Regions from separate parts of the Acidilutibacter cellobiosedens genome, predicted to be linked through region 1. Evidence: riboswitches for the same ligand, from Rfam matches in the RefSeq annotation. Region 1 holds a riboswitch; the other holds the start of a gene.
The links. A riboswitch is a leader RNA that binds a small molecule or an ion and turns the genes downstream of it on or off. The one in region 1 is predicted to bind cobalamin.

Region 1 (6,397 bases):
GTCTTGGTCATCCAAATTTTCTACTATTCCTACAGGGGTGGAAGGAAGCTTAAAATTAAGCATTATCTCCACAGCTTTCTCAATATAAAATATTTTTTCTCTCTTTTTATAACAATATAATACTATAACAAAATTTCCCATAGATGCATATCGTATCCTTTTTTCAATTGCTTCCCATGAAACAGCAAAATCGCTCAGATTAATATAGCAAAAATCATCCATTATGGGAGCACCTAATTTACTTGCGGCAAATGATACTGTTGTAATCCCTGGAATTACCTCTACTTCGATATCATAAGAAACTTTCAAGGCATACCCTGCTATTCCATAAAGACAGGAATCACCATAGACTAATATTGAAGTTGTTTTCCCTTCTTTTACCTTCCCTATAGAATATTTACACCCTTCAGTTCCTTCTTTCATTCTGATTGGAAATATTTCCTTGCCATCTGCCAAACTTCCCAAATACTTTAAACAAGTCTTATCTCCTACTATTACATCTGATTTTTCTATTGCATCTATTGCTCTTAAAGTCATGTCATCCTTTCCTTTGGAACCTATTCCTACTATATATAACCTTGCCACCTAAACCCTCTCCTCGCTTGTTTCTCATACTATTATTTACTATATATAAATATTGCCAAAACAATTATTTAACTCATATTTTCTTCGACATTTTCCAATTCTTTAAATATCTTTATAACTCTTTCGTTATTTTTTCTGTTCTTTATCGCCAATCTTATATGCTTATCATCTAAGCCGTCAAAAGATGAACATTTTCTTATGAGTATTCCTCTCTTCAGAAAATAGTAAAAGAGAAAATTCTCATTAAACTTTCGACTTTTTATAAGTATATAATTAGACTGAGTAGGATATAAATTGATAAATTTTATCTTCATAAGGGCTTTCGTCATATATTGTCTTTCCCCTTGAATATAATTTTTGCTTTTCTCTATATATTCCTCACAGCCAAAAATATATCTTCCGCTGCAATCAGCCAGAGAATTAATACTCCAAGGCAATTCCACCTTTTCATATTCCCTAGCCATTTTATTGGAAGTACAGGCATATCCGAGCCTAATCCCCGGAAGAGCAAAAAACTTGGTTGCTGCTCTGATTATGGCTATTCTATCATAATCCTTATCTTTAAACATTTTTATGCTGTCATAATCCTTAGGGCAAAATTCAAAAAAAGCTTCATCAAGAAGTAAAAAACTTTCTTTTAAGTTAACAATATCATATATTAATTTAAGTTTATCTTCTTCTATCCTTAACCCTGTAGGATTATTGGGATTACCCAATATTAAGATATCACCTTTCTTTAAATTTCTTTTTACTGAATCTATGTCTATTGTAAAATCCGGAGATAAGGGGATTTTGCATATTTCCTTTTTTAATACCTTTCCTCTTTTCTCATATTCCGAGAAACAGGGCACAAATGTCACTACTCTATCAAATAATTGAATAAAATTATTTATCACTTCAACTGCCCCGTTCCCAACAACTATATTTGAACAATCACAATTTAAATATTTTCCTATATTAGATTTTAAAGTTCTATACTGTATATCCGGATATATAGTTAAACTGTTAAAATTGTTTTTAAGTTCATCATATAACCCTTCCGGTGGACCTAAAGGATTTATATTGCTGCTGAAATCTACCAGTTCTCCATCATATAAATCTCTATATGTGGTTATATCTCCTCCATGGTTCATAAGTAAAAAATCCATTTCCTCACTTCCTTTACAAAAAATTGATCAACATACAACATCCTTAAAACATTTTAGCAACATTAGGCTTTTACTATATAAAAAAAGGAATCCCTCTCTCGGAATCCCTGAACTTGCTTAAAAGTTTTGACAACTCAACATTAAACAATTTCCTTCCCTCCGAAAGAATGCTTTCACTATTAATAAGGCAGGTATCCTGACTTACGGCTTAGCCTCCTTCCCCCTTCCCAGCTTTCGCCAGTGGATATGGAATTCGTAACCGTTTACAGTAGCGGGGGCTGTAGCGGATTTTCACCGCTTTCCCTTTTAATCTATATAAATATAGAACCTAAATAATATTATAATTATATAAGTCTATTATATAATATCACTTCCCATGTTCTCTGTCAAAATTGTTTTTATCACTTTTTTCCTTCCACAATTGATAAATTCCTGTATTTTTCATTTCTACTACTAATTTTATAGGCCGCTTCTTTATCTAAAATAAGCGTCACATCCGGATGCAATTGCAATATTGATCCCGGAACTTTAGGAGTAATCGGTCCATTTACGGCATGGTAAACAGCTTCCGACTTTTTGATACCGCTGGCCAACAGCAAAATTTTTTTTACACTCATAATAGTTTTTATTCCCATACTTATAGCTTTGGTCGGAACTTCTTCGACAGAATTAAAAAATCTTGAGTTTGCATTTATAGTGCCTTTATCTAAATGTACAAGATGGGTTACCCCTTCAAAATTCGCATTAGGTTCATTGAACCCTATGTGGCCATTTCTGCCTATCCCGAGAATCTGTAGATTTATTCCCCCTGATTCTTTGATTAAATTTTCATAGCTTGTACATTCCTTTTCTATATCATCACACATCCCATTTAACATATGAATATTTTCATCTTTTACATTGATATGATTAAATAAATAATTCTTCATATAAAAATTATAGCTCTGAGGATTTTCTTTTGAAATGCTATAGTATTCATCAAGATTGAAAGTTACAACATCACTAAAATCAATATATCCTTCCTTATATATTTTTACAAGTTCCTTATAGGTTCCAATAGGTGTATCTCCCGTTGCAAATCCTAAAACACTTTTTGGATTTAAAATAACTTGACTGGCAATAATACTGGCCGCCCTTTTGCTCATTTCATCATAATCATTTACGACAACAACATTCATGTCATTACCTCCCAATATTACTTAAAATTACAAAATCAACATACCATTTTAATTTTTACTATTGTTGTACTATATTTGTTATCTTGTATATACAATTATAAAAAATTCCAGCTTACTTGTCAAATATACTGGCTAAAAAAACACTATATTCGCAATTTCTTTAATTATTTCGCTCTTTGAAAATTTACCTAATATATCCATCCTCATGACCAGTTTTGAAAATAAAGCATTATCTTGGCTATTATATTTATGTCTTTCAATAACGTTCTCTAAAAATTCCTCATAACCGTATATTTTAAATCTTTCCATTTCATATTCTTCGGCCAAATATTCTAAAAACATTATTAAGATATCTTCATAATCATTCTTTTTATCTAATCCAAGAATATTATTCAGTTTTGGTATTATAAATTCAAATAACGCTCTTCTATAAGGAACTTCTTCTATTTTTAATATTTTCCCAATTTCAAGGATTTTCTCTTCATTCAAGTTTAAAAGAACATCAACAAAATAATTTTCGTCTTTCTTTGGAATAATATAATATTTATTTCCTTTGAGTTGTTTAATAGCTTTAAAAGCATCAAAATATCCAAGCTTCAAATTAAACCTACAGGTTTTCGTATCAAAGTCCAGAGTCCTTCCCAGACTTTCTCTCGGAGAAATATATCTTATATTTAAATTTTTTTTATTTATCCTTCTATTTCTTCCTAAACCATGAGTTCTGACAACAATTAAATCCTCATAACCTTTATTTATTAAAAGTCCCATAGGAACATTATCATAGATACCTCCATCTATAAAGTCCTTCCCATCGATCTTTTCCCTCTTAAAAACGGGAAGATAAGCACTTGCCATTAAATATTCCACTAACTTTCCTTGAGGAATATCTTCAATATAAATTTCAAGAGGTTTTAAATCTGTTAAAGAAACTGTCACAATTCCAAAATCCTTTCCAGACCTTCTCACCTTTTCTTCATTTATCACATCATAGAGAAGTTCCTTTAATGGAGTTATATCAACACCTTTTTCGGAAATTACTCCCTTTATTTTTTCTGATATATCTTTTATATCTTCAATTTTCAATTTTCCCTTTTTTATCTTTTCTATATCCTCATCATTCGCATTAATAACTCGAGAATAAGTCATGTTATTCCACAACTCATAAGCTCTATCTATATCTTCTTGGGCAATCATCGCTCCGTTTAATGCTCCTACAGAGGTTCCGGCTACTCCGTCTATTTCCACTCCCATTTCTTTTAAAGCTTTATAAGCACCAATATGGTATGCTCCTTTTGCTCCACCACCTTCTAATACTAATCCTCTCATTAAGTTCACCTTCTTTTCCCTTATTCTTTCGTTACAAACTTATAAATTGGAATTTATATGATATTCCTACCTTTTTTAAATATTTCACTGTTCCATCTTTTAAAATCTTAGTATTAAAATTTTTTGATATATTATTCAGATAATTAGTGGTTCCCAACCCTTCTTTTTCCGTTACAGAAATTGGCCTGGATTTTATTATTTTCATGGGGATAACTTCTACCTCAGATACCTTTTTATCCACAATTTTAACCTGACCTATCATAGTTTTTGTGCTTAATTTATCTCGAGAGTTAAATACAAAATTCCCAAGACTATAAAAAATCGGTTTTCCCTTATATATTTCTATCCCCTGAAGCACATGGGGATGATGTCCCATAATTATATCCGCACCAGAATCTATGGCTTTCCTTGCAATAGATATTTCATTTTTTCTGGGAATATCATTTCTTTCAATTCCCCAGTGAATAGAAAGAATTACTATATCTGCTTTCTCTTTCATATCTTTAATTTTTTTATACATTTCATTTACATAAGGTTCATAAGCACTTATGATTCCTGCTCTTTTATCCGTAGCATACCATTTTACGTCGGGAATTACTCTTGAAAAAGCAACTATTCCTACTTTCACTCCATTTTTTTCAATTACCACTCCATTCATTGCTTCCTTTTTTGTTCTTCCCGCACCCGTATATTTTATCCCATAGCTGTCCAAATATTTAAATGTATCCAAAAGTCCGTCATAGCCATAATCCATAACATGGTTATTTGCTAATGTAACTAATTCTATATTTGCATCTTTTATCCCTTGAAGATCCTCAGGGTTCATCCTGAAATTAAACTGTTTATCTTTCCATTTAGTGCCTTTATTAGTAACACTGCATTCCAAGTTTCCAACATTTAAATCCTCTTTCTTCAAATAAGTTTTTGCTTCTTTCCATGGGTACTCAGTGCCTTCTTTTTCAATATACTTTTTAATAGTTCCGTCAAGAAGTATATCTCCCACTAAATTTATATCTATACTTCCCTTAGGTTTCATTTCCTCCGCGGACCCTACACTATTTAAGAAAATTAAGATTATTATAAAAATGAATAAGTATTTCTTCATAGGCGTTACCTCCCCTAATTAAAAGTTCTTCCACATATATTCTATGCACAAATTAGGGTAAAATACTTTCTAATACTCTCACAAAATTTCCTCCAAGTATTTTTTTCACAGTTTCCTCTTTATACCCTCTATTTATAAGTTCTTTAGTAACATTAGGAATACAAGTACAATCTTCCAATCCAACTGCCCCAAAGGATCCCAAATACATGTTGAAATCAAATCCCAGTCCTACATGATCCTCCCCCGCTGTTTCTATCATATACTCCATATGATCCATATAAGTTTCCAAAGTTTCTTTCCCTTGTCCTTCTTTACTTGTAAAATAAGAATTAAGCCCTATAACTCCTCCAGTTTTAGCAATTGCTTTAATTTGATCATCAGTTAGATTTCTTACATGATTTGTAATTTTTTTGGCGTTTGAATGAGAAGCTATAATTGGCTTTGTCGAAATAGCAACAATATCCCAAAATCCTTCTTCATTTAAATGGGAGACATCCACTATTATCCCCAACCTGTTCATTTCCTTTATTGCTTCTTTTCCCATTAAACTTAAACCTCCATTTTCATATGTTCCGCTTGCCAAATAATTTCTCCAATTCCATGTAAGCATTGCACATCTAAGGCCAAGTTCATAAAAAACTCTAAGCATGGAGACTTCATTACTTATAAACTCCAATCCTTCGGCCGACAAAACAAATCCTATTTTTTCCCCTTTAAGTACTTCATTTAAATCATCTTTAGTTTTTATAAGTATTGCATCGGAACAATTATCCAATTCTCCATACAACTCAGAAATCTGAATCATCGCTTCCTTTAAAGAACCTTCCGGATGAAGCTCTTCAAATAAATCTATAAATACAATATTGACTTCTCCTCTTTTTAATAAAGGTATATGAGTTTCAGTTAATATTCTCTTTTTCTTCATCCTATTTTGATACATATGAAGAGGTATATCCGAATGAGCATCTATAACTATGGAATTCTCGTGAATATGTTTATAATTCATAACAGCATCTCCTTTTATTAATAAAATTGTAACATACTTACAATATATA
Region 2 (6,397 bases), 330 kb from region 1:
GCCATTTCAAAAAAGTTACGCTTAAATGGTTCATCTTTAGCAACGGAAATATAAAAATTAAACCCTGCGATTATGGAAATAGCAATAAGCATTGTTACAATCAATGCCGGAATATAATTGTCTTTAGAGAACAGCAAATAAGGTATAATTAACAGCACTACAGTAATCAAATAGGCAATACCTGTATAGGCAGAAGATTTTACGGCATTTTTGTTCCCTGATGCCCGAGATGATAGGTATCCTGATGCACTCATGGAAAGAGTAGCGGAAATTCCGGTAATCAAGCCGGCCATAGCTATAACCGACGTATTCTGCATGGCAAGGGTATATCCGGCCAATGATCCCGTTAATTCCACAAGAGCATCATTCATGCCCAATACCATATCTCCTACATATTGCAATCTTTCTTCATCCAATAGATCAATGAGTTTTGCCTCGTGGGCTTCCTCATCACGAAGGATGGTTTCCAACATAGGTATTTCCGCTATATGGGCTTTATATGAATTGATTGCCTTTTCTTCTCCTCTTTCAAACATTTTAAGCATAAATGTATATCCCAACATAATTGCTATGAAGTTGTAGAACCTTATCCGACTCATATTAGGTTTGAGAATTTGGTTAGAATATGAAGCAAATTTTTCGGCATGGGAGTTTTCATCCTGAGATATGGATTTTAAGATTTTTTTTGCTTCAGGATCCTTGATGCGATCGGAAATTCTTTTATACAGTTCTGCTTCATCCCGTTCCCGCTGTTGACAACTTAACAAAAAATAATTTTTTTCTTTATTATTTTGTTCCATTAAACTTTTGCTCCTTTCTTTAATCATATCTTGAATATATTATATTTCTATTATAAAATAACATCAAGACACTGGATATATTCGGGACCAGTGAAAAAGTCCAATTTTTTAATTTTTTGTATCTCCAAATCCGCATTTTTACTGAGTAATTTTTAAAAATAACGACTTTATCAGTAGTCCCGATATATTCACTGGAACTTTATTACTGCATTAAATTTTGCACTTGACACATTATATAGATACTTGTTATCATATAATAACAACATATAGTATATGCTGTTATTATTTTTTTGTCATATTATCCTATTCATTATAAAAATAAGGAGATGCTAAAATGATTACGAAGATCAAAAAAAGAGATGGAAGAGAGGTCCCCTTTAATATTGAAAAGATTTCAAATGCTATATTTAAAGCAGCAAAAGCGGCCGGAGGACAGGATTATGATATGGCAGTTGCTTTATCGGAAGAAGTTGCTGAAATACTAGAACGGGATTATATACATAAGGTACCCGAAGTTGAAGAAATACAGGATATAGTGGAAAAGGTACTTATAGAGTCAGGTCATGCCCGTACGGCAAAAGAGTATATTCTCTACAGAGCCGAAAGAAACAGAGTAAGGGAAATGAACACAAGACTTATGAAGGTATACGAAGATCTGACCTTTAAAGATGCCAAGGATAATGACTTAAAGAGGGAAAATGCCAACATAGACGGAGATACGGCTATGGGTACCATGCTTAAATTTGGTTCCGAAGGGGCGAAACAGTTTTATGATTTGTTTATATTAAAGCCCGAACATTCCAAAGCTCACAAAGAAGGGGATATTCATATACATGATTTGGATTTTCTTATGCTGACTACTACCTGCTGCCAGATAGATATCGTAAAGCTGTTTAAAGGAGGGTTTTGTACCGGCCATGGATTTTTGAGAGAACCTAACGACATTCAAAGTTATGCCGCTTTAGCCTGTATTGCTATACAGTCCAATCAGAATGACCAGCACGGTGGTCAGAGCATACCGAATTTTGACTACGGAATGGCACCGGGGGTTAAAAAAACATATGTAAAATTATATAGAGTAAATTTATTAAAAGTCTTTGAGTTGTTGACGGAGGATGGAGAAATTCAAGATAAAATTATAGATATCTTTGATAACATTCACAAAGAAAAGGGATTGAAGCCCTCCATTGCAAATAACGAGAAGTATAAAGAAGCGGAATTTAATTATCTTTCTGATCTTATAAAAGATCCTTTATTGATAAAAAAAGCCCAAAAATTTGCAGAAAAAAATGCGTTGAAAGAAACGGACAGAAAAACTTTTCAGGCAATGGAAGCATTTATACACAATTTAAATACTATGCATTCCAGAGCGGGAGCTCAGATACCTTTTAGTTCCGTTAACTATGGAACCGATACGTCTCCGGAAGGCAGAATGGTTATGAAAAATCTTCTTCTTGCTACGGAAGCCGGCCTCGGAAACGGAGAAACTCCCATATTTCCGATACAGATTTTTAAAGTTAAGGAAGGAGTTAATTATAATGAAGGGGAGCCAAATTATGACCTGTTCAGATTATCATGCAGAGTAAGTGCAAAGAGACTGTTTCCTAATTTTTCGTTCTTGGATGCACCGTATAATCTTCAGTATTATAAACAGGGCCATCCGGAAACGGAGATTGCATATATGGGATGCAGAACAAGAGTTGTAGGAAATGTTTATGACCCCGACAGAGAAATAATATACGGAAGAGGGAATTTAAGCTTTACTACTGTCAATTTGCCGAGATTGGGGCTGAAAAGCAAAGGTAATCTGGATATATTCTTTAAGGAACTTGATAAGGTTATAGATTTAGTTATCGATCAATTGTTGGAAAGATTTGAGATGCAAGGGCGCAAAAAGGTAAAAAATTACCCCTTCCTCATGGGGCAGGGAATATGGATTGATTCGGATAAATTAGGAGAAGAAGACGAGGTAAGAGAAGTATTGAAACATGGGACTTTGACTATGGGATTTATAGGCCTTGCCGAATGTTTGAAAGCACTTACGGGAAAACATCATGGGGAATCCGAGGAATCGCAAAGATTAGGCCTTGAAATTATAGGGCATATGAGAAAGAGAATGGACGAAGCAAGCCAAAAATATAAGATGAATTTTTCCCTTCTTGCTACTCCGGCGGAAGGGACAGCGGGAAGATTTGTTAAAATGGACAGAGAAATATTTGGTTCCGTTGAAGGGATAACGGATAGAGAATATTATACAAACAGTTTCCATGTTCCTGTATATTACGAAACAACCGCTTTTCATAAGATAAAAACGGAAGCTCCATATCATTCTCTTACAAATGGGGGACATATAACATATGTGGAGTTAGACGGAGATCCGACTCAAAACTTAGAAGCCTTTGAAAAAATTATAAGAGTAATGAAGGAATCCGGAGTAGGCTATGGTTCAATAAATCATCCCGTGGACAGAGATCCCGTCTGCGGATATACCGGAATTATCGGCGATACCTGTCCTAAATGCGGGAGGGAAGAAGGCAATATACCTTTTGAGAGGATCAGACGTATTACAGGATATTTGGTGGGGACCTTAGACCGTTTCAATGATGCAAAAAGGGCAGAGGAAAGGGACAGAGTTAAACATTTTTCCTGCTCTGTAAAATAGGGAGACAGATATGACTGATTTTTTAAGAATAGCAGGAATAATTAAAGAATCTATAGTTGACGGACCCGGTATAAGACTGGTAGTTTTTTCTCAAGGTTGTAAACACAACTGTAAAGGATGCCATAACCCGGAGACTCATTCTTTTACCGGCGGCAGACTGATAAATATTGAAGATATCTTGGAAATGGTAAAGGATAATCCTCTCTTAGACGGAATAACCTTCAGCGGAGGAGAACCTCTTGAGCAAGCTGAAAGTTTTGCGGTTTTAGGAGAAAAAATAAAGGAAATGGGGCTAAATGTCATAACTTATACGGGATATACTTATGAGAAAATAATTGAAAGTTTCTATGACAGACCGGATTGGGAGAGATTAATGAGATGTACGGATATTCTCATAGACGGTCCCTTTGAGATAGATAAAAGGAGCATTATGCTGAAATTCAGGGGTTCTTCAAACCAAAGGATTATAGACGTGAAAGATTCTATCCTTTGTGGGGAGCCTATAGTTATAACTCCTTGACAATATTAATTTGCATGGAATATAATGTTGATGAAAGTAATTTAATATATGGAAAAGATAAAATATAGCACAATAAGGAAAAGGGTGAAAAGCCCTTGCTGTAGTCGCAGCTGTAATCAGGAATTTAGGTTGGTGTTTTTGCCACTGTTTGTATACAAATGGGAAGGTTCGACCTAAAGATGATCTGAAAGCCAGAAAACTTGGTGTTGTATTTCTTCTCGATACTCCGACTTAGAGGAAAGGGAAGGTTGAGTGAAATGAATTTAAACCCTCTTCCTTGGAAGAGGGTTTTATTTTTAAGAGGAAGTGTGGGAATGTGAAAAAATTAGTTGGAATAGGTTTGTTAATTTTTATAATATTATCTTCATGGGGGATATCCTATGGAAGCGGCGAAACAAGAATTACAGGAATCATCGGATTTGGCGGAAAAGTAAAGCTGAAAAGTGTAAATCCGTTAAAAATCACCGTAAGTACCGGAAATTCAGGTATAGATGAAGGTATAATCCGCATAGAAACTGAAAACAGGAAATATTATGAACCCGTAAAGATAGATGATAATAGTGAAAAAGTATATTATTTTTCCATTCCCATACCTGATTCCGAGGGTAAAATAAAAGTAACGTTAGAGAATAAAGGAAAGAAGATAAATTCCGTCGAAATCCCATTTGAACCTATTTCCGAGAAAACAACCGTCTTAGGAATATTATCCGATGAACCGGAGAGATTGAATTATCTCAGCCAATTGAAACTAAATTTTATTCCCATGGAAGATATAGAAATAGTTGATTTGACCAAATACCTCAGCCTGAATGAAGAAGAACTTGAAAATTTAGATATGGTTTTTATAGAGAACTACAATTCAGAACAATTACCGGAAGAATTCGGGCAAAATCTTATTCAATGGGTTAAAAGAGGACACAATATTTTCATTGGAAACAAAACCTACAAATATAAAACTTTAACCGGAATATTTAAAAATTTAAATCAAGAAGAGATTTGGCATTTGGGAGAAGGTAACGTTGTACCCGTAAACGAAAATTTGGAAACGATATCCTTAGATAACATAAAAGAATCAATTGAAAAATATGCTACATATTTAAATCTTAACGATTTGATCAAACCTGAAAATATTTTTAACAGGGAAAATGAGTGGAAAAATATGTTTTTTATAGGAAATTCTCTGTTGAAACCCAGTTATAATTTGGTTTATATATTTCTGTCCTTACTGATAGTTTATTTAATATTTCTTATTATAGGATTGGGAGAAAAAAGAGGTAAAATATTTGGAATATCAATAGGAGCCTTTTCTTTGATATTTTTAATAGCTTTTTTTAGAGAAAATATCTATGGAAGCAATGTGGGAAAGGTTGAGATAAAGGAATACGGAGAAGGAGTTTTCTCTACAGGAGTTGCATATGTAAAGGGAACTAAAGAGAATTCGGAATTTCAGCTGAATGATGGATTCTTGGACGGATATGGAGAAGACAATATTCATGTTATGCCTTTAAACCAAAAGGTTCTTGCATTGAAAAAAGAGGTGTATCATATATTTTTTCAGAATCGGGATGAAAAAGAAAGTTATGTGCAGAAACTTTCTATAGACGAAAATTCAATTGTATCAGGTGAAATACAAAATATTCTCCCTTATGATTTGGATAACAGCTTCATCATAATAGGAGATACGGTTATAAATATTGGAACATTAAACGGAAAACAAAAATTGGATATTAAATATAGATTGGATGAAAATTTAAAGAATACCGGCGATTTTAATTATTTGGACAAGGTTTCTACTGCTGTCAAATTAGATGACGAAGAAAAACAGCTGTTTGAACAGTATTACTATGCTGAAAGTAATCCTAAGAACTGCTGCCTGATAGGATTTAGTACAATAAAGGATAAAGATGAAAAGACATATACAATGAATGTCTTTCAAATTGATTTTGAAGAAAAAGAACATTTAAACATTCCCTTCGGAGTTATTTGTCCGGTTAAAAACTATACTAAATACTCGGAAGATGAATATATAAGGGAATATACGTTGGAAGAGGGAGAAGAACTTCTTTTATACTATCCTATGCCTGTGCGAGGGGATATTGAATCCCTGAATCTTAGAGCAAAGATTGATTATGGCAGCTTAAAAATAGAGGCATTAAATCAAAAAGATAAAAAATGGGAAGAATTATCGTCTCAATTATTTCAGAGTGACAGAGTGAAGAATTTTACGGAAAATGGTCCGTTGACCATTAAGATAACCGGTAAGGGAAGAATTATGCTTCCTCAAATATCCCTCCGGGGGAAATTAAAATCAGGTGAGAATAATGAATAATTTTTTAGAGATGAGTAAAAAAAACAGAGAGCTGATATTCAGTTATGTATTGATTAATACCATAGTTCTTTTAGGGTGTTTTTTCA

Region 2: another riboswitch for cobalamin. It lies ahead of EQM13_RS16710 (hypothetical protein); the one in region 1 lies ahead of EQM13_RS15085 (pyridoxal phosphate-dependent aminotransferase).

What each region holds. Positions count from the first base shown of each region.
Region 1 is NZ_CP035282.1:3,130,527-3,136,923, forward strand. It holds gene EQM13_RS15080 (precorrin-3B C(17)-methyltransferase) at 1-585, opposite strand, end outside; gene EQM13_RS15085 (pyridoxal phosphate-dependent aminotransferase) at 654-1,733, opposite strand; cobalamin riboswitch at 1,903-2,080, opposite strand; gene nagB (glucosamine-6-phosphate deaminase) at 2,135-2,911, opposite strand; gene EQM13_RS15095 (patatin-like phospholipase family protein) at 3,044-4,237, opposite strand; gene EQM13_RS15100 (CapA family protein) at 4,269-5,342, opposite strand; gene EQM13_RS15105 (dipeptidase) at 5,395-6,348, opposite strand.
Region 2 is NZ_CP035282.1:3,461,291-3,467,687, reverse strand. It holds gene EQM13_RS16725 (VIT1/CCC1 transporter family protein) at 1-800, opposite strand, end outside; gene EQM13_RS16720 (anaerobic ribonucleoside triphosphate reductase) at 1,135-3,462, shown strand; gene nrdG (anaerobic ribonucleoside-triphosphate reductase activating protein) at 3,473-3,982, shown strand; cobalamin riboswitch at 4,026-4,204, shown strand; gene EQM13_RS16710 (hypothetical protein) at 4,299-6,311, shown strand; gene EQM13_RS16705 (hypothetical protein) at 6,304-6,397, shown strand, end outside.